DNA from 3 places in the Massilia sp. IC2-476 genome. Region 3 is predicted to be linked to each of the others. Evidence: predicted binding sites of a transcription regulator. Region 3 holds the regulator's gene; each other region holds the start of a gene.

Region 1 (6,512 bases), on a different contig from region 3:
GCGCGCCGTGCTCGATGCGCTGGTCGACTGGGTCGCGCGTTCCGGCGCTGTTCAACAGCAGCCGGCCGCGCCTGCAGCTCCTTAAACCTGCGCCATCCCGCCATCCACGAACAACTCGGTCCCGTTCACGAAGCTGGCATCGCTTGATGCCAGGAACAGCACCGCCTTCGCGATCTCTTCCGGCTCGGCCACCCGTCCCAAGGGCACCTGGCTGGCCAGTGCATCGAGCAGTCCCTGCTGCGCGGCCGCATCGTCGCCGGCCAGTTCCACCAGGCCCGGCGTGCGCACCGGGCCCGGGCTCACCACGTTGACGCGGATCTGGCGATCTTTCAGGTCGAGGATCCAGCTGCGGGCAAAGGCGCGCACCGCGGCCTTGCTGGCGCTGTAGACGCTGAACGCGGCGTTGCCGGTGCTGCCGGTAATGGAGCTGGTCAGCACCACCGATGCGCCTGTCGAGAGCAGCGGGATGGCTTTCTGCACCGTGAACAGCAGCGCCTTGACGTTGCGGTCGAAGGTGGCGTCGTAGTGCTCCTCGGTGATGCTGCCCAGCGCCTGCATGTCGCCGCCGCCCGCGTTCACGTACAGCACGTCCAGGCGTCCGGCCTGTTCGCGGATGCGGGAAAACAGGCGGTCGAGGTCGGCCGGATTGGTCGAATCGGCCTGGATCGCGGTCACGTTGCGGCCGATGGCCTCGGCGGCGGCGTCCAGCTCGGCCTGGCGGCGGCCGGTGATGAAGACGTGGGCGCCCTCCAGGGCGAACTGCTGGGCGGTAGCCAGGCCGATGCCGGTCGAGCCGCCGGTGACGAGTGCGATCTTGTTTGCGAGCTTGGTCATGATTTTCTCCGTTGGGTTGGTTGACGGAGACCAGTGTAGTTTGTACACGGGCAGGAATAAATCCGGTTATGATGGAATCATCTTCCATGGACATGCACAATCGGATGGATCACCTGCTCGCCCTGCGCACCTTTGTCCGGATCGCCGAAGCCGGCAATTTCACCAGGGCGGCCGACCAGCTCGGCCTGCCCCGCTCCACCGTCAGCAAGATCATCCAGGACCTGGAAGAACACCTCGGCACCCGCCTGATCCATCGCACCACGCGCCGCATCACGGTCACGCCCGAAGGCGCGCAATACCATGAGCGCGCGCTGCGCCTGCTGGCCGAACTGGAAGACATGGATGCCGAAGCGCGCCGCACGCGCGCCATGCCGAAAGGGCGGCTGCGCGTCGACGTCGGTTCCTCGATCGCGAACCTGATCCTGATCCCGGCGCTCCCCGGCTTCCAGGCCGCCTACCCCGACATCGAGCTGCGCCTGGGCGTGAGCGACCGCCCGGCCGACATGGTGGGTGAAGGAATCGATTGCGTCATCCGCGGGGGTGAGCTGGCCGAGACCTCGCTCATCGCGCGCAAGCTCTGCGAACTGGACTTCATCACCTGCGCCCACCGCGACTATATCGCGCGGCACGGCCTGCCCGCCCATCCCCGTGAACTCGCACAGGACCACCGCCTGCTCGGCTATTTTTCCTCGCTGAGCGGCAGGACAATCCCGCTGCGTTTCGAGCGGGATGGGGAGCGCATCGAGATCGGCGCCGATGGCGGCACGGCAGTGAACGAAAGCACGGCCCACGTCACCGCCCTGCTGGCGGGTCTCGGCGTGGCGCAGAGCTTCCGCTTTGCGCTGCAGCGCCACCTCGACAGCGGCGAACTGGTGCAGGTGCTGCCGGAATGGTCGCAGCCGGCGCACCCGCTGTACGTGATGTATCCGCCCAACCGCAACCTGAACGCCAAGGCGCGCGTTTTCGTGGACTGGGCGGTGAAGGTGTTCGCGGAGGTGGATACGCGCAGGATTTAAAGGCCCTGCTGCTTCAATGCCTCGATCTCGAAGTCGCCGTCGTCCATCAGGCGCAGGCCGAGATCCTGGGTACTCAGGCCCAGGCTGCGTCCCATCGATAGCAGCAGGCTCTGGCCCGGCGCCGCACGGTCCGGCATCAGCTGGTAGACCGGATCGGCATAGGCCTGGGCCGGGGTCGTGATGGTCCAGCCCATGTCCTTGAACTGCTGGACGACGTCGTCCAGCCACAGCGCATTGATCAGGTTATGGTGAAGCAGGAGCACTTGCGGGATGTCCCGCCCCTGCAGGCGCTGGGCCAGGGCGCGGTAGGCCAGCGCGCGCTGGCGAATGTGCGCCAGGTAGGCCTGGCGGACCGGCTCGACGTTCGCGTTCGGATCCGCGTCCAGCATCTGGACCAGCTTGTCGTTCAGCCGCCAGTCGCTGGTGTCGAGGCTGACGTAGCCGTTGCGGTAGCCCTGCTGGCGCAGGAAGGCGCGCATGCCGTTGCGCTTCTCGAGCGTATTCCCCTCGCGCAGGTAGGTGAAGCGGAACCATTTCTGGTAGCCCGGCAGCGCGGCGACGACGCGGTCGCAATCGAGCACTTCCTGCTGGTACTGCGCCAGCGTGACCTTGGCGCTGTCCAGGTCCGGATGCGTCACCGTGTGATTGGCGAGGGCATGGCCGCCCTGGCCCCAGGCGCGCGCCAGCGCCAGCCCTTCGGGCCGGTCGGCGCCGAAGCCGCAGGTCACGAACAGCGCAGCCTGGACCTTGTGCTTTGCCAGCGCCGCCAGCATTGCTGCATTGCGGGCCTGCGGCGACAGGCGCGGAGTAGCGGCGAGGTTCGGGCCGTCGTCAAAGGTGAACGCGACAGACTGGGCATGCAGCTGCGGAGCGAGAGCCAGGCTGATGGCGGCGAGCGCCGCGCGCAGCGCGCGTGCAGGAGAGACAGGCATGAACGGCTCCGTTCGGTGAGGGAACCGGCATTCTGGCCGCGCCGGCCGCAGGTGTCCAGCCGGCGCGCATGAACGGCGATCAGCCTTTGCGGCGGCGCCTGACTGCCAGGCCGCCCAGGCCGAGGCCCAACAGGGCAAGCGAGCCGGGTTCCGGCACTGCCGTGATCTTGGTAGTGAAGTAGGCGGCATCGTTGCTGTTCGCGTTGCCTGCCCAGATCCACTGGGCGTTCGAGGCGATGTTCGGACGCGTGTTCCAGGGCGTGACGCCATTCGCGCCCTGGCCGATCAGGCTGCCGTAGACGCCATTGAAGCCGACATTGTTGCCCTTCCAGTTCACGGTATTGGTGACCAGCGATTGCGTGCCGTTGGCGAAATAGTGCCGTTTGTCGCTGATGGCGAACTGGCCCAGCATGCCTGCCAGGCCGCCCTGGTCATAGGCGTAAATGTGCAGGTAATAGTCACGGCCGGCTTCCAGCACGACTTGGCCAGTGAAGCTCGTTTCCCAGAAATTGCCATTGCTGAAGGCAAAGCCAGTCTGGTTGTCACTGGTCGACAGGTAGGCGATGTAGCCGTTATCGACGCTGAGCGTGGTCGTCAGGGTGCCTGCGGAAACGCCGGCACTTGCAAGCAGCGCAGCCAAGGTAAGTGGATAGAGTGAAATACGCATTATTTCCCTTAGTAAATATTTGATTCTTTTAGTTAAGCAATTTAAATGCCAGCATAAAGAAATCAATTAATTCAGTTACTTAGGGAAAGCAAATTTTCCAAGTGTAAATATTATCGACAGTAAACAAGCTGGTGGAACCAAGTAGAGCTGTTTACAACACACGGCGGTAAGTAGCGCGCACCAGTTCGCGGTCGCCGCAATCGAAGTGCCACCATTCGGTATTGATGCCGAAGAAGCCGGCGGCAAGCATGCCTTCGCGCAGCAGGCGGCGGTTGGCCAGCTGCTGCTCCGTGAGCTCGCCAGTGCGCAGGAAGCCTTCTTCCAGCGCCGGATGCGACAGCTCGGTCATGTCGTCGAAACCGGTGCCCATGTCGAGTTCGCGCCCCGTTTCATCGAGCAGGGTGATGTCGAGCGCCATGCCGTAGGAGTGGATCGAGCCGCGCGCCGGATTGGCCAGGTACATCTGCAGGCCGGTGCCCTCCAACGCATCCCACAGCTGCTGCTGCACGCGCTGCGGACGCAGGGCGTCCAGCACCAGGGGGGTGTGGCCGGGGCGGCGTTCCTTGAGCCAGGCGACGAAGCGTTCCAGCGCCGCGGCGGCATCGACGTGCAGCCAGGCGCAATCGTAGGGCGAATATAGGTCGCGTCCGACGAAGTTGTTGGGGCTCGCGTAGCGCAGGTCGATCGCGATCCCGTCGATGCTGGTGAGGTGGCGGAATTCAGGGCTGCCGGCGATGTCTTCGCTGGCGACGGTCAGGGTCATGAAGAAGCTTTTTCGAGACAGGCGCGCGCGGTCGCGCCGATACAGTTGGCCAGCTCGCGCGCCCCGTGCGACAAGGGGGAATGGCTGGCGCTCAGCAGATACAGGTGGACCGGCATCGCCGGCGACCACTGGCGGCACTGCACCTTGGCCGGGTCGGCCGAGGCGGCGGTGAACGGATCGAGCACGGCCACGCCGGCCCCGGCTTCGACCAGCGAACGGGCGATCTGGTAGGTCTGCACCACCGTGTGGTAGACCGGCTGCACGCCCTGCGCCTCGCAGGCGGCGACCACGATCTCGCCCAGCGGATCGCCGTCGGTCAGGCCGATCAGTTCGCCCGTCAGGCCGTCGGCGGTGAAAGGCTTGGCCAGTTCGTCCGCGCTCCAGGTGCCGGCGGGCGCCATCACGGTAAGGTTGCCGTGCGCGATCGGCTCGGCCACGATACCGGGGTGGCGTGGGTCCTGCAGCGACAGGGCCAGGTCAGCTTCACCCAGGCGCAGCGCGTTCACGATCTCGCTGGTGTGGTGGGTAGCCAGTTCGCAGCGCGCCTGCGGGAAGTCGCGGCGCCATACCGTCATCGCCTGCGGCAGCACGCTGATCGCAATGGTCGGCGTCGACACCAGGCGCACGGTTTCAACCGCGCGGCCCTTCAGGCTGGCGGCCAGGCGGCGGATGCCCTGCAGGTCGCGGTTCAGCTTCTCGGTCTCGGCGAACAGGCGGTGCGCTTCCGGCTTCGGATACAGCTTGCCGCGCACGCGCTCGAACAGCGGCATGCCCAGCTGGAGCTCGGCATGCTGCAGGACTTTCGTCACCGCCGGCTGCGAGATGTGGAGAACCTGGGCGGCACCGCTGATGGTGCCGACCTGCATGATGGCGTGGAAAACTTCGATATGGCGCAGGCGCATCGCTTCATCCTTCAGTCAAGACGTCCGCGCGCACGGCGCGGATTTTGCGAAGGATACAGGGAAAACCCGGCTGCGGCGACCATCACGGCGTGTTCACCACAGGACCCGCCGGCGCCACGGGCGGCGTGGCCGGAGTCGGCACCGGCGTCGGCACGGCCGGCGTCGGAACCGGCACCGGAGCCGCAGGCGCGGGCGCCGTTTCCGGCACCACCGGCGCCGGCGGGGTGGCAGGCGGCAGCGGCGGCACGGGCGTGGTGATCATGGGCGTCGTCACGACGGGCAGTGGCGCATTCGCCGGCGTGGTCAATACCTCGAGCAGGCTTGCCGTTTCGGCATCCGGGTTGCCGGCGAAATCGGCCGGGCGGTATTTCATCTGGAAGGCCTGCAGTACGGTGCGGGTCTGCTGGTCCAGCACACCGGTCTGCTGGATGCCGTAGCCGTGGGTGGCCAGCTTGCGCTGGAACCAGGCGACGTCCGGCAGGGTCGCGTCGAAAATCGGACGCACCAGGGCGACGCGGTTCGCGTCCGGCCACAGCACCAGGCCTTCCTGGGCCAGGCGCGCCCACGGGAACAGCGGACCCGGGTCCTGCTTGCGCTGCGGGGCGATGTCGCTGTGGCCAAGGACGTTCTCGGGCGCGATGCCATGGCGCTGGACGATGTCCTTCAGCAGCGGCAGCAGGGCATCCATCTGGGCCTGCGGGAAGGGGTAGAACAGGCGGCTGCCGTCCGGGTTGACGGTAAAGCCCGGGTTGACGATCTCGATGCCGATCGAGCTGTTGTTCAGCTGCGTGAAATTCTTCCAGCTCGACACGCCGGCATGGTAGGCGGCCCGGTTCTCGTCCACCAGGCGGTAGATGACCGGCTGCGTGTGGTTCGTGACGAGATAGTGAGCGCTCACCTGTTGCTCGGTCAGAATCTTGATCGAGGTCGGGTTATCGGACACCGTGTAGTGCAGCACCAGGAAGCGCGCACGGCTCGACTGGCCCTTGGCATTGTAGGTAGTGTCGATCTTCGGTCCGATCGGACCGGTGGCGCAGCCGGCCAGCAGGGCCAGGATGACGGGGACGAGCAGGTTTTTCATCGGTGTAGCAATCATTATGGAGGTGAAGGATTGGGATGCTGGGCGTCCGCTGCCGCCAGCCGCGCGGCGGCGTAATGGGCGCGCACACCGGTCTGGCTCAGGATGGTATCCGGCGGCAGGGCCGCGCGCATGGTTTCGACGATCACCGGGTGCAGCTCGGCGGCGCGGCCGGCCAGCGCCACCGGACGCGGACCGAAGCGGCTGACCAGGGCTTGCGCCAGGCGCGCCAGTTCGTGGCCCGCCTCGCGCAGGATGGCGGCGGCGGCCGGATCGCGCTCGGCGGTGGCGGCGACCGCGATCGCCAGCTTGCCGACTTC
Region 2 (6,512 bases), on a different contig from region 3:
CAGGCTGCGCACCAGCGCCAGGCCGATACCAAGCCCGCCCTGCGCGCGGTCGGAGCTGCGTGTCCCCTGGTGGAACAGCTCGAAAGCGCTGGCGACCAGCTCGGGCGACATGCCGATGCCGTTGTCGCGCACGGACAGCACGGCGCGGCCCTCGTCGATGCCGGCCTTGAGCACGATGTGTCCGCCCGCCGGCGTATAGCGGGCCGCATTGCCGAGGATGTTGGCCAGCACCTGCACCAGACGCTTGCGATCGCCGCGTACACGTATACCGGCGGCGCCGGCCGCCTGCAGCTCGAGCCGGTGCGTCCTGCCCTCGACCAGCGGGCGCACCTGCTCAACGGCGTCGTCGATCACCTGCGCCAGGCTGAGGTCTTCGCGCTCCAGGGTCACGAGTCCGCGGGTGACGCGCGAGACGTCCATCAGGTCGTCGATCAGGCCCGTCATGTGGGCCGTCTGGCGCGAGATCACGGCGCCTACCTGGCGCACGCGCGCCGGGTCCTGCGCCGCCATCGTCAGCAGCGAAGCCGCGGTGGCGATCGGCGCCAGGGGATTGCGCAGTTCGTGCGCCAGCATCGCCAGGAATTCGTCCTTGCGCCGGTCGTTTTCCTGCAGCGCCTGCTGGGTCAGCTTCTGTTCGTGGATATCGGTGCAGGTGCCCATCCAGCGCACGATGCTGCCGTCCTCGGCGCGCACCGGCAGCGCGCGCCCGAGCGCCCAGCGGTAGTGGCCCGAGTGGTGGCGCAGGCGGTATTCGATCTCGTAGGGTTCGCCGGTGCGCAGCGAATGGCGCCACTTGTCCCAGGCTGCCGCCTGGTCGTCCGGATGGAACAGGCCGTTCCAGGCGTCGCCGTCGGTCGAACCGTAGGGCATGCCGGTGAAGGCATACCACTGGTCGTTGTAGTAGTCGTGGAAGCCGTCGGGACGGGTCGACCAGACCGCCTGCGGCATGGCATTGGCGATCACGCGGAAGCGCGCTTCGCTTTCCTTGAGGGCGCGCTCGGCGGCGCGGATGCCGGAAATGTCGAGCACGTAGCTGATGCCTTCGTCCGGATTACCCTCGACGTTCGCGGCGCCGAGGTAGACGGCGGCGCGGCTGCCGTCGCTGCGCAGGTACTCCTTCTCGTAGGGTTCCATCACGCCGGTGGCGCGCAGCTGGGCCCAGCCGCGCTCGTCCGCCTCGCGCCACTCGGGCGGCGTCAATGCCCGCCACGACAGGCCCGCGCGCTCGAACTCTGCGCGCGTGACACCCAGGATGTCGAGGAAGGCATCGTTCGGATCGAGCAGCGCGCCGTCGGCGCGGTACTGCACGATGCCGAGCACGTTCGATTCGGCCAGGCGCCGGAAGCGCGCCTCGCTGCGCTGCAGGCGCGCCTCGGCCTCCTTCTGGGCAGTGACATCGAGCGCGATGCCAGGCAGCCATTCGGGAAGCCCGTCGGCCCCAAACGTCACCTTGCCGCGCGCCTCGACGTGGCGCCAGCTGCCGTCCGCGGCGCGCAGCCGGTAGTTTTCGCTGAAAGCGTCGCCGGTGCTCAGGGCATGCTCGATGTGCGCCCCTACCTTGGCCACGTCGTCGGGGTGGATCGCGGTCAGGTAGGCCTCGATCGGTCCGCCGTCGGCATCCCGGTCCGAGACGCTGTACATGCGCGCCAGGTTGGCGTCCGCATACACGCGGTTGGCGCGGATGTCCCAGTTCCAGGTTGCGACCTGGGCAGCGCCGAGCGCGGCTTCCAGGCGCAGCTGGGCGTCGTGCAGCGCCGCCTCGCTGCGACGCCAGGCGTCGATATCGGTCGTCTCCAGCACCACGCAGCTGAAGCCCAGCACCGTGCCGTCCAGGCGGCGCAGCGGCGAATACGTAAAGGAGAACGAGACCTGCTCGTCGACCCCGTTGCGGGTCACGACGAAAGGAGCATGCGAGAAACTGGTCGGCTGGCCCGCCATCGCATTTGCCACGGCAGGCGCCACGGCCGGATAGGCCTCCGGCCAGACGTGCTCGAACGACTGTGCCAGCGCATGCGGATGGCGCAGCCCCAGGATCGGCACGTAGGCGTCGTTATAGAGGAAGGTTTCGGCCTCGCCCCAGACCATGAACATCGGCACCGCCGCATCGAGCATCTGGCGGAGCGCATACTGCAGCGCCGGTTCCCACCCGGACGGCTCGCCGCAAGGCGCGGCGCGCCAGTCATGAGCGGCCATCAGCATCTCGACGGTATCGGACTTGCCGGCGGGCGTGGGAGCGGTGAGGAACATCGAGCGGGTCCGATTGAATGACGGGCGCCGCCCGGACGGGCCAGCGGAGCGGCAAGTATAGCCGGGCGGGAAAGCGCTTGCCCGGATGGGCGGAGAATGGTGTCGCCAGCAGGAATCGAACCTGCATCTAAGTCTTAGGAGGACCTTGTACTATCCATTGTACTATGGCGACACGCGCAGACCGCTATTGTACCAGTCGTCTTGCCAAAGCAGAACTGCCGTCGTCCCGAAGCATGGCCCACTGTCGAAAAACCTTACAGAACATCTCCTATTAACAGAGGCATCCTTGGCAACCCATTGATTTCCATAAATATTTCTACTATGGCATAAAACTTGCTTTATAGATAGCATAGTTTCTCCATTAGAAATAATATGACAATGAATGCAACCCGCCAAATCGCTTTCGCTGTGCTGTGCTTGCTAGCAGCACTGACTACCCCCGCTGCGCAAGCGGCGCCAATTTTCGCGGTCGACGTCAAGATCGGCGAAGCGAAAATGAACAATTCGAGTGACGCAGCCGAGCTCGACATGCTGCGCAAACTGTCTGGCGACAAGACCCTGTTCCTGAGCGGCAAGGCTGACGCGGACCTCATCAGCGCCAGCGCAGTGCCTGGCATGCCCGGCGCCTGGTTCCTGACCGACCTGACCCAACCAGGTTACTTCGCACTGAAGTTCGGCACCGGCGGCACCAATGCCACCGCGACCACCTTCTTCTTCCGCAACACCGGCAACCTGAGCCAGCTCGTCTGGACCGACGACCAGGTGCAGTTCCTCACTGGCGGCGCCTGCGCGAACAACCAGAGCAAGTGCAATATCGGCCGCTTGAGCCACTACACGACCACCATGGGCGTGTCCTACAACCAGGTCGAGCTGCCGGAACCGGGCGGCATCGTCCTGCTCGGCCTGGGCCTGCTCGCGGCAACGGGTGCACGCCGCCGTCGCGGCTGATGGCTACTTCGGGTCGGCGATCCTGAGCCGGCCCTTCATCGAGGCCAGCAGCCCGATCAGGCTGGCCTTGTCCTCGGCCGGGATATCGGCCAGCATCTCTTCGATCCAGCGCTCGTGGACCGCCGCCATGTCGGCAAAGGCCTTGCGGCCGGCCGGCGTCAAGCGCACCGCCCAGGCGCGCCGGTCCTGCGGGTCGGGCATCCGCTCCACCAGCTTTTCGCGCTCGAGCTGGTCGGTGATGCCGGTGACGTTGCCTCCCGTGACCATCATGCGCTTGGACAGCTCGCCCATGCGCAGGCCCTCGGGATGACGCTCGAGCTGGGCCATCAGGTCGAAGCGCGGCAGCGTGATGCCGAAACTGGCGCGCAGCCGGGCACGGATCTCGTTTTCGATGCGCACCGTGCACGACAGCATGCGCAGCCACAGCTTGAGCGACTGGTGGTGTTCCTGCCGCAAGCGGCTTGCCAGGTCGAGCTCGTCTTCCCTGCCCTGCCCGCCATCCTCGAGATCCGACATGTTTTCCTCAGACCGCATCCAAGCGTAATTTAAACCGTTGCAGTTTACCGGTTTCGGTCCGCGGCAGTTGTTCGCGGAAGCGCACCACGCGCGGGTACTTGTAGGGCGCGATCTGGGCCTTGACGAATTCCTGCAGGGCCAGCGCCGTCTCGCTGCTCGGCGGGACGCCCGGTTTCAGCACCACATGGGCCTCGACCACCTGCCCGCGCTCCTCGTCCGCCCGCCCCACCACGCCGCATTCGGCCACCGCCGGATGGTGCAGCAGCGCTTCCTCGACTTCGGCGCCGGCGATGTTGTAGCCGGCCGAGATGATCATGTCGTCCAGCCGCGAACGGTAGTAGAAGTAGCCGTCGGCATCCATCTCGTAGGCGTCGCCGGTGATGTTCCAGCCACCCTGCACGTAGTTGCGCTGGCGCGGGTCGCTAAGATAGCGGCAGCCGGTCGGCCCTTTCACGGCCAGGCGCCCCACCACGCCCGGCGCTGCCGGCTGTCCGTCCTCGTCGAGGATGCAGGCGAGGTAGCCCGGCACCGGCTTGCCGGTCGCGCCAGGGCGCACGTCGCTGCCGGCGGCGGAGATGAAGATGTGCAGCATCTCGGTGGCGCCGATCCCGTCGATCATCTCGAGGCCTGTCGCAGCCTTCCACGCTTCGCGCGTCGCTACCGGCAGCGCTTCGCCGGCCGACACGCTGCGTGTCAGGCTGGAGAGGTCAAAGCGCGGCGCCAGCTGGGCCATCTGGCGGTAGAAGGTGGGCGCGGTGAAGCACACCGTGGCGCGCCGTTCCTGGATCGCCCCCAAGAGGCCTTCCGGATTCAGTTTTTCGATCAGGACCGCGCTGGCGCCCACCCGCAGCGGAAACAGCAGCAGCCCGCCCAGGCCGAAGGTGAAGGCCAGCGGCGGCGTGCCGATGAACACGTCATCGATGCGCGACTCCAGGGTATAGCGCGGGAAGCAGTCGCAGATCGCCAGCAGGTCGCGGTGGAAGTGCATGGTCCCCTTCGGGACGCCGGTGGTGCCGGAGGTGAAGCTGATCAGGCAGACATCGTCGGCGGCCGTGTCTAGCGCGGCGAAGGGGGCGTCGTGGGCCGCCATGCGCCGCTCCAGTGCATCCGGCGCGTCGGGATCGTCGAACAGGACCAAGGGAAGTCCACCCGGCTCCATCGCATCGACCTCGGCGCGCAGTGCGGCCGCGCACAGGACCGCGTCGACCCGGGCGCGCGACGCGATGGTACCCAGCTCGCGGGCACGCAGCAGCGGCATGGTGGGCACCGCGATGCAGCCGGCCTTGATCACCGCCAGGATGCAGGCTGCCATCATCGGACAGTTGGCGCCGCGCAGCAGCACCCGGCTGCCGGTCGCGAGCTCGAGGTCGTGGTGCAGCACATGGGCGATGCGGTCGACCCGTGCGCGCAGCTCGGCATACGTCAGCCGTTCGCGCGCGCCGATCAGGGCCGTGCGTTCGTCCCAGCCGCGCAGGGTGGCGGCGTCCAACAGCTCGGCCACGCAGTTGAGGCGCGGCGGGTACTGAAGTTCGGGCAGGTCGAAGCGCATTTCCGGCCACTCATCGAGCGGTGGCAGCATGGCGCGGGCGAAGCCGTCGGCATAGCCGGACGGCGCAAGTGCTGCGGAGGCATCGGTCATGTCGGGTCCCTGTGAAAGTCCGGCAGTGGTGCAGCAAGGTCGCGGATTACTTTAAATCTAAAGTAATTGGCCGGCAAGCGAAATCAGGGCTGTGCTTGCGCGCGCGCCTGCTGGCGCAGGACACCGCCCAGGGCCTGGGCCAGCGCGGTCTGGGCGAGCTGCGCATCGTCCTGCGTGCCGGCGCTGCGCAGCCGCGCGGCGCCATCCGCCAGCCCGAGCGTGGCGCAGCCTTCGGCCAGGCGCTCCAGCTGCGCCGAGCGCGCCAGGCTCGGGAGGGACGCGATGGCCGGTCCCGCCTCTTCCAGCTGGCGCTGCAGGCCGCCCAGGTAGAGCAGCAGGCGGTCCAGGCTGACCCCGAGGCGCTGCGCGACCTCGGCCGGGTCGGCGTCGGGCTGCACCAGGCGCGCGAGCTGGGCCCGCACCTGCCCTGCCGCGAAGGGTTTCACGATGTAGCCGTCGGCGCCCAGGCGCCCGGCTTCGGACAGGGTGTCGCCGTCCGAAGCGGCTGAGACCAGCACCACCGGCAGCGCCGCCAGCACGGGATCGGCGCGCACCCGCGCCAGCAGGCCCATGCCGTCCAGGTTCGGCATGCGCAGGTCGCAGAACATGATGCCGGGGCGCAGGCCGTCCGCCAGCATGCGCCAGGCATCCTCGCCGTCCTCCGCCTCCACGATCTCGAATTGCCCGCAGTGGTCGATCTGATGCATCAGCATCATGCGCGCCACCACGTCGTCATCCACCACCAGCACCTTCATCCAGTCCGTGCCCCCATGCCATTGCAACTAGTTGCCATTATAGGCACAGCTGCGCTCAGGGCTGCAGGAAAGCATCGAGCTGCGGCTGGAGCCTCGCCAGGCCGGCCAGCACGCGCGGCAGGTGGCCGGCATCGGCGGCCGCTTCCAGTTCAGCGCACAGCGCGCCCAGGGTGGTTTCGCCGAGGTAGGCGGCGCTGCCGCGCAGGCCGTGCAGCACCCTGCCGGCCGCATCCAGGTCGCCGCTGGCCAGCGCAGCATCCAGTTCGGCGCGGCGGCGCGGCAGGTCGGCGGCGAAGGCGGCGCGCAGGCGGCCGGCCAGCGCATCGGCCGGCTCCTTGGGCGCCGGCGCAGGCGCGGTGGTGACGCCGAACATCGCGTCCAGCACCGCCACCGTCGGCGCCGGTGTC
Region 3 (6,512 bases):
GCCAGCGCATGGGGGCCGATCAATACGCCGGCTGCCAGATAGCCCAGCATCGGCGGCAGGTGAAGCATGCGGAATGCGACCACGCCGAGGACGGCGCAGCCAAGCAGAAGGAGGGTCAGTTCAAGTCCGGAATGCATCGTCCCCAGGGTATGTTGTCGTTGTTGTTATGCGTCGTAATCGACCGCAGTTGTAGTGCTTTGTTACGACTGGCAAGTTTTTTGCTTACCCAATTCGTTTATACTGCCGCTATGAGTGTAACCCATGAAAAAATAATGCTGAAAAGTTTCGACGAAGGCCAGGCCAGGCGCGTGCTCGAGCTGGGCCGCGAGACCCTGGCCATCGAAGCCGACGCGCTTCAAGCGCTGCATGCCCGCCTGGGCGACGACGACACGTTCGTGCGCGCCGTCCAGCTGCTGTACGGCTGCACCGGCCGCGTCGTGGTCTCGGGCATGGGCAAATCCGGTCACATCGCCCGCAAGATTGCCGCCACCCTGGCCTCGACCGGCACCCCCGCCATGTTCGTGCACCCGGGCGAAGCCGCCCATGGCGACCTCGGCATGGTGACCACGCACGACGTGTTCATCGCCATCTCGAATTCCGGCGAATCGTCGGAACTGCTGGAAATCCTGCCGGCCATCAAGCGCATGGGCACCCCGGTGATCTCGATGACCGGCAAGCCGCATTCGCGCCTGGCCAAGCTGTCCGAGATCCATCTCGACATCTCGGTTGCCAAGGAAGCCTGCACCCTCAACCTGGCGCCGACCACCAGCACCACCGTGACCCTGGCCATGGGCGACGCCCTGGCCGTGGCCCTGCTGGACGCGCGCGGCTTCCGCGAGGAAGACTTCGCCATGTCGCACCCGGGCGGCGCCCTGGGCCGACGCCTCTTGACCCACGTGCGCGACGTCATGCGCAGCGGCGAGGCCATCCCCGCCGTCTCGCCCGACACGCCGCTCACGCGCGCACTGCTGGAAATCAGCCAGAAGGGCATGGGCATGACCGCCGTCGTCGACGAAGAGCGCCGCCCGGTCGGCGTGTTCACCGACGGCGACCTGCGCCGCCTGATCGAGCGCGTGACCGACTTTTCCAATATCACGATCCGCGACGTGATGCACGCCAATCCGCGCCGCATCCATCCGGAGCAGCTGGCGGTCGACGCCGTCGCCGTCATGGAAGAATTCCGCATCAACCAGATGCTGGTGGTGGATGGCGAAGACCGCCTGGTCGGCGCGCTCCACATCCACGACCTGACCCGCGCCAAGGTGATTTGATGACGCCGCTCGAATACATGCAGCGCGCGGCGCGCGTGAAGGTAATGATCTTCGACGTCGACGGCGTGCTCACCGACGGCAGCCTCACCTACGGCCCGGACGGCGAAGTCACCAAGACTTTCAATGTGCTCGACGGCCTCGGCATCCAGCTGCTGAACAAGACCGGCGTGAAGACCGCCATCATCAGCGCGCGCAAATCGCCGATCGTGGTCAAGCGTGCGGCCGATCTCGGCATCTCGCACGTCTACCAGGGCATCCACGACAAGCGCGTCGGCTTCGCCGAACTGCTGCAGGCCACCGGCGTCACGCCGGAAGAATGCGGCTATATCGGCGACGACGTGATCGACCTGCCGCTGTTCACCCGCGTGGGCTTTGCCGTCACCGTGCCCTCCGGCCACCCGGAAGTGCAGCATCGCGCCCATTACGTGACGAAGAACGCGGGCGGCCGCGGCGCCGTGCGCGAGGTCTGCGACCTGGTGATGCGCGCCCAGGGCACCTATGAACAGGCGCTCGCGCCTTATTTTGCATAAGCATGGTCACTTACAAGCGCACCGCCCACCGCTGGAAGCTCCTGGCGATCATGATGATCGCAACCTTCTGCGCCGTCGGCAGCTTCTGGCTGGTGCAGGTGATGGAGCGCGAGGACGGCGACGCCCGCTTCGGCGGCCCGCCGGATGAACCCGACTACATCGTCGAGAACTTCTCCTTCGTGCGCATGACGGAGCAGGGCAAGCCGAGCTACGTGGTGTCCGGCAAGCGCCTGGCGCACGTGCCGCAGGGCGACGTGTCGCGCGTCGAGAGCCCGGTGATGGAAGGCGTGACGCCGGGGCGCCCGCGCATGACCATCGTCGCCAACCGCGCCGAGATCTACCACGGCGAGCACCGCGTCGAACTGCTCGGCAAGGTCGACATCCAGCGTCCGGCCACACCGACCAGCGAAGCACTGCGTGTGCGCACCGAGGCCCTGACCGTGCTGCCCGACGAGGAAATCCTCAAGACCGCGAAGCCGGTCGACATGCAGCTGGGCGCCTCCACCGTGGTCGGCACCGGCATGGTCGCCAACAACGCGACCCAGAAGCTGCACCTCGCCAGCCGCGGCCAGATCGTCTATCCGCCACGTGCGCGCCAATAAGCACGGCGCCGCCAACCCAGGACAAGCAATATGAAAAAAATTATCGCAGCCGCACTTCTCAGCCTGATCGCCTTCGGCGCCTCGGCCGAGCGTGCCGATTCGCTCAAGCAGGCCGTGATCAACTTCGACACTCTCGATGTCGACGAGGTCACCCAGACCCGCATCCTGACCGGCAACGTCGTGCTCACGCGCGGCACGCTGGTGCTGAAGTCCGACCGCGCCCTGGTCAAGGAAACGCCGGAAGGCTACATGAGCGTGACCCTCACCGCCAACAACGGCAAGATTGCGACCTTCCGCCAGAAGCGCGATGGCGGTCCCGACCTGTGGGTCGAGGGCCAGGCCCAGCGCATCGAGTACGACGAGCGCGCCGAGCTGGTGAAGCTGTTCTCCAACGCCGAAGTGCGCGAGCTGGAGAACGGCCGCATGACCAATGAAATCCAGGGGCCCTTCATCTCCTACGACAACCGGCGCGAAGTGGCGACCGTGCGCAACGACGCCAGCGGCGCCAGCAAGGTCGGCGGCGGCCGCGGCACCCTGATCCTGGCGCCCAAGCGCACCACCAGCGAAGGCGCCAAGCAATGACGGCCACCATGACGGCAGGCACGCCGGCCACGGCGCTTGATACCTGCAGCACCCTGGTGGTCAAGGGCCTGCAGAAGAGCTACGGCAAGCGCCTGGTGGTGCGCGACGTGTCGCTGCAGGTGGACTGCGGCGAAGTGGTCGGCCTGCTGGGTCCCAACGGCGCCGGCAAGACCACCTCCTTCTACATGATCGTCGGCCTGGTGCCGTCGGACGCCGGCACCATCGACATCAACGGCACCGACATCTCGAACCTGCCGATCCACCGGCGCGCGGTGCTGGGCCTGTCCTACCTGCCGCAGGAAGCCTCGGTGTTCCGCCGGCTGACGGTGGAAGAGAACATCCGCGCCGTGCTGGAACTGCAGCGCGTGGACGGCAAGCCGCTCTCGAAGGACCAGATCAACGAGCGCCTCGACACCCTGCTAGCCGAACTGCAGATCGAGAAGCTGCGCGAGAACCCGGCGCTGTCGCTGTCGGGCGGCGAGCGGCGCCGCGTGGAGATCGCGCGCGCACTGGCGACCAATCCGCGCTTCGTGCTGCTCGACGAACCCTTCGCCGGCGTGGACCCGATCGCGGTGATCGAGATCCAGCGCATCGTGCGCTTCCTGAAAGAGCGCAACATCGGCGTCCTGATCACCGACCACAACGTGCGCGAGACCCTCGGCATCTGCGACCGCGCCTACATCATCAACCAGGGCGCCGTGCTGGCATCCGGCCGCCCCGACGACATCATCGCCAACGAATCGGTGCGCCGCGTGTATCTGGGCGAGCACTTCAGAATGTAACGATGAAGCAGAGTCTCCAGCTACGCACTTCGCAGCACCTGGCGCTGACGCCGCAACTGCAGCAGTCGATCCGCCTGCTGCAGCTGTCCACGCTCGAACTGCACCAGGAGATCGAGCAGATCCTGCACGACAATCCGCTGCTGGAGCGGCTCGACGACCCGCTCGACCGCTCGGTGCGGCTGCTGGCCGACGGCGCCATCAACAACGCGCCGGCGAACGGCGAGGCGCCCGCCCCGGGACAGGAAGCGCAGGAGGGCGCGAAGCCGGAAGGCGAGAGCATGGAGGACGGCGCCGACAGTGGGGGCGGCGAGGCCGACGCCGACTGGGGCGGTGAAGGCGGCGGCGCACGCAGCGGCGACGACGAGGACGGCCGCCCGCAACTGGAAGCCGACGGCATCACGCTGCGCGAACACCTGGCCGAACAGATCCGCCTGACCGGCTGCAGCGCGCGCGACCGGGCCCTGGCCGAGCTGGTGATCGACGCCCTCGACGACAACGGCTACCTGGAAGAGCCGCTCGACGAGATCCACGCGCGCCTGCCGGGCGAGCTGGACATCGAGATGGACGAACTGCGCTGCGCGCTGGCGCTGGTGCAGAGCCTCGACCCGATCGGCGTCGGCGCGCGCAGCGCGGCCGAATGCCTGGCGCTGCAGATCCGCCGCATGGCGGGCGTGCCGCTGGTGACGCGGCGCCTGGCCCTGCAGATCGTCGAGGGTTACCTGAGCTGGTTCGCGCAGCGCGAATACAGCAAGCTGAAAAAGGCGCTCGACTGCGACGACGAAGACCTGCGCGAAGTGCAGGCCGTGGTGCGCCGCTGCAATCCGCACCCGGGTGCGGCCTTCGCATCGAACACCTCGGACTACGTGGTGCCGGACGTGATCGTGCGCCGCGCCAAGAGCGGCTGGGCGGTGGCGCTCAATCCCGACGTGATGCCCAAGCTGCGCGTGAACACGCTGTACGCCAACCTGCTCAAGCAGGGCAGGAGCGAAAGCCAGATGGGCGCGCAGCTGCAGGAAGCCAAGTGGCTGATCAAGAATATGCGCCAGCGCTTCGACACGATCCTGCGTGTCGCAGAGGCAATTGTGGAGCGCCAGCGCAACTTTTTCAGCCACGGCGCGGTTGCCATGCGCCCTCTTGTTTTGCGTGAGATAGCTGATACACTAGGCCTACACGAGAGCACCATCTCTCGTGTAACCACGCAGAAATACATGCTGACCCCGCACGGCATGTTTGAGCTGAAGTACTTCTTCGGAAGCCATGTCGCCACCGAAGCGGGGGGAGAAGCCTCCTCGACGGCGATCCGCGCGCTCATCGCGCAATTGACAGGAGCAGAAGACCCTAGGAATCCTCTATCCGACAGCAAGATCGCGGAGATGCTCGGGGAACAAGGTATGGTCATTGCCCGCCGCACGGTCGCCAAGTACCGTGAAGCGCTCAAGATTCCGCCCGTCAGCCTCCGCAAATCCCTGTAAAGCATCTGCCCACTTCAACCTTGTGGGGCGGGCAGGGCACCTTCCCAAGGAGTGTGTATGAACCTCACCATCAGCGGCCACCACCTCGAAGTCACCCCCGCCATCCGTGAATACGTTCAGAATAAGCTCGAGCGCATCACCCGCCATTTCGACCACGTGATCGACACCCACGTGTTCCTCGCCATCGATAACCTCACTGAAAAAGAAAAACGGCAGAAAGCCGAGATCAACCTCCAGGTATCGGGCAAGATCCTCCACGTCGCAAGCGCTGCACAGGATCTCTACGCGGCCATCGACACCCTGATGGACAGACTGGACAGGCAGGTTCTGAAACACAAATCCATGCTGCAAGACCATAACCACGTGGCGCACAAGCGCCTTCCGGACAACGGAGAAGCCGCCGCCGCGTAATCAACGGGCGACCGCAAACACAGCAAGGGCGTCTGAGGGGACGCCCTTTTTGCATTTGTACGAAGCTGTTACTTTTCGAGGCTTCCGGTTTTACACGGTAGTTCTGTAGAATGCATGTCTTTTCGACCACAGAACACGATCATGACCGACACCGTCCTGACCCGCGTCGCCAATCGCACCGGCGTCATTACGCTCGACCGACCGAAAGCCCTGAATTCCCTGTCGCTCGACATGGTCCGTGCCTTGACCGCGATCCTGCTGCAGTGGAAGGACGACGCGGGCATCGACGCGGTGGTCATCACCAGCACCAGCGAGAAGGCCCTGTGCGCGGGCGGCGACATCCGCTTCTTCCACGAGATGGGCCACGTCGGCCCGACCGGCGGCAGCGCGCTGCTGGAAGACTTCTTCACCGAAGAATACGCACTGAACCACCTGATCCACTTCTATCCGAAGCCCTATATTGCGCTGATGGACGGCGTGGTGATGGGCGGCGGCATGGGCATAGCCCAAGGCGGCCCCGATTGCGGCCTGCGCATCGTGACCGAGCGCACCAAGATGGCCATGCCCGAGGTGAACATCGGCCTGTTCCCGGACGTGGGCGGCAGCCATTTCCTGTCGCATGCGCCGGGCCAGCTGGGTCAGTACCTGGGCCTGACCGGCCTCACCATCGGCGCGGCCGATGCGCTCTACGTGGGGCTGGCGGACGTGTTCGTGCCGGGCGTCGAGCTGGTTGGTCTTCAGGCGCTGATCGAGACCACGCCGGGCGCCGAACTGCCGGCGGCGATCCACGCCTTCGCGGCGCAGTTCGCAGGGCAGCAGGGCGCGAGCGAACTGCAGGCGCAGCGCGGCGTGATCGATGCGC

The links. Region 3 encodes sigma-54, which starts transcription at its own class of promoters, with help from an activator protein. Its sites were predicted from a motif close to TGGCANGNAANCTGCTTT; they were not measured.
Region 1: LK539_RS12920 (PEP-CTERM sorting domain-containing protein) is a predicted target of sigma-54. The motif match lies at 3,483-3,500, and genes of this name have one in related genera.
Region 2: LK539_RS08765 (PEP-CTERM sorting domain-containing protein) is a predicted target of sigma-54. The motif match lies at 2,570-2,587, and genes of this name have one in related genera.

The regions. Positions count from the first base shown of each region.
Region 1 is NZ_JAJFER010000004.1:219,252-225,763, forward strand. Features, by position in the region: gene dacB (D-alanyl-D-alanine carboxypeptidase/D-alanyl-D-alanine-endopeptidase) at 1-85, shown strand, start outside; gene LK539_RS12905 (SDR family oxidoreductase) at 82-837, opposite strand; gene LK539_RS12910 (LysR family transcriptional regulator) at 921-1,850, shown strand; gene LK539_RS12915 (polysaccharide deacetylase family protein) at 1,847-2,782, opposite strand; gene LK539_RS12920 (PEP-CTERM sorting domain-containing protein) at 2,862-3,449, opposite strand; gene LK539_RS12925 (M15 family metallopeptidase) at 3,601-4,212, opposite strand; gene LK539_RS12930 (LysR family transcriptional regulator) at 4,209-5,114, opposite strand; partial or broken gene LK539_RS12935 (N-acetylmuramoyl-L-alanine amidase) at 5,416-6,195, opposite strand; gene LK539_RS12940 (N-acetylglucosamine kinase) at 6,210-6,512, opposite strand, start outside.
Region 2 is NZ_JAJFER010000002.1:865,923-872,434, reverse strand. Features, by position in the region: gene LK539_RS08775 (PAS domain-containing protein) at 1-2,247, opposite strand, end outside; tRNA gene LK539_RS08770 (tRNA-Arg) at 2,345-2,419, opposite strand; gene LK539_RS08765 (PEP-CTERM sorting domain-containing protein) at 2,743-3,195, shown strand; gene LK539_RS08760 (MarR family winged helix-turn-helix transcriptional regulator) at 3,199-3,711, opposite strand; gene LK539_RS08755 (AMP-binding protein) at 3,719-5,350, opposite strand; gene LK539_RS08750 (response regulator) at 5,434-6,132, opposite strand; gene LK539_RS08745 (two-component regulator propeller domain-containing protein) at 6,161-6,512, opposite strand, start outside.
Region 3 is NZ_JAJFER010000008.1:46,451-52,962, forward strand. Features, by position in the region: gene LK539_RS19385 (monovalent cation:proton antiporter family protein) at 1-137, opposite strand, end outside; gene LK539_RS19390 (KpsF/GutQ family sugar-phosphate isomerase) at 249-1,271, shown strand; gene LK539_RS19395 (HAD family hydrolase) at 1,271-1,801, shown strand; gene lptC (LPS export ABC transporter periplasmic protein LptC) at 1,804-2,403, shown strand; gene lptA (lipopolysaccharide transport periplasmic protein LptA) at 2,434-2,985, shown strand; gene lptB (LPS export ABC transporter ATP-binding protein) at 2,982-3,767, shown strand; gene LK539_RS19415 (RNA polymerase factor sigma-54) at 3,770-5,239, shown strand; gene hpf (ribosome hibernation-promoting factor, HPF/YfiA family) at 5,297-5,650, shown strand; gene LK539_RS19425 (enoyl-CoA hydratase/isomerase family protein) at 5,792-6,512, shown strand, end outside.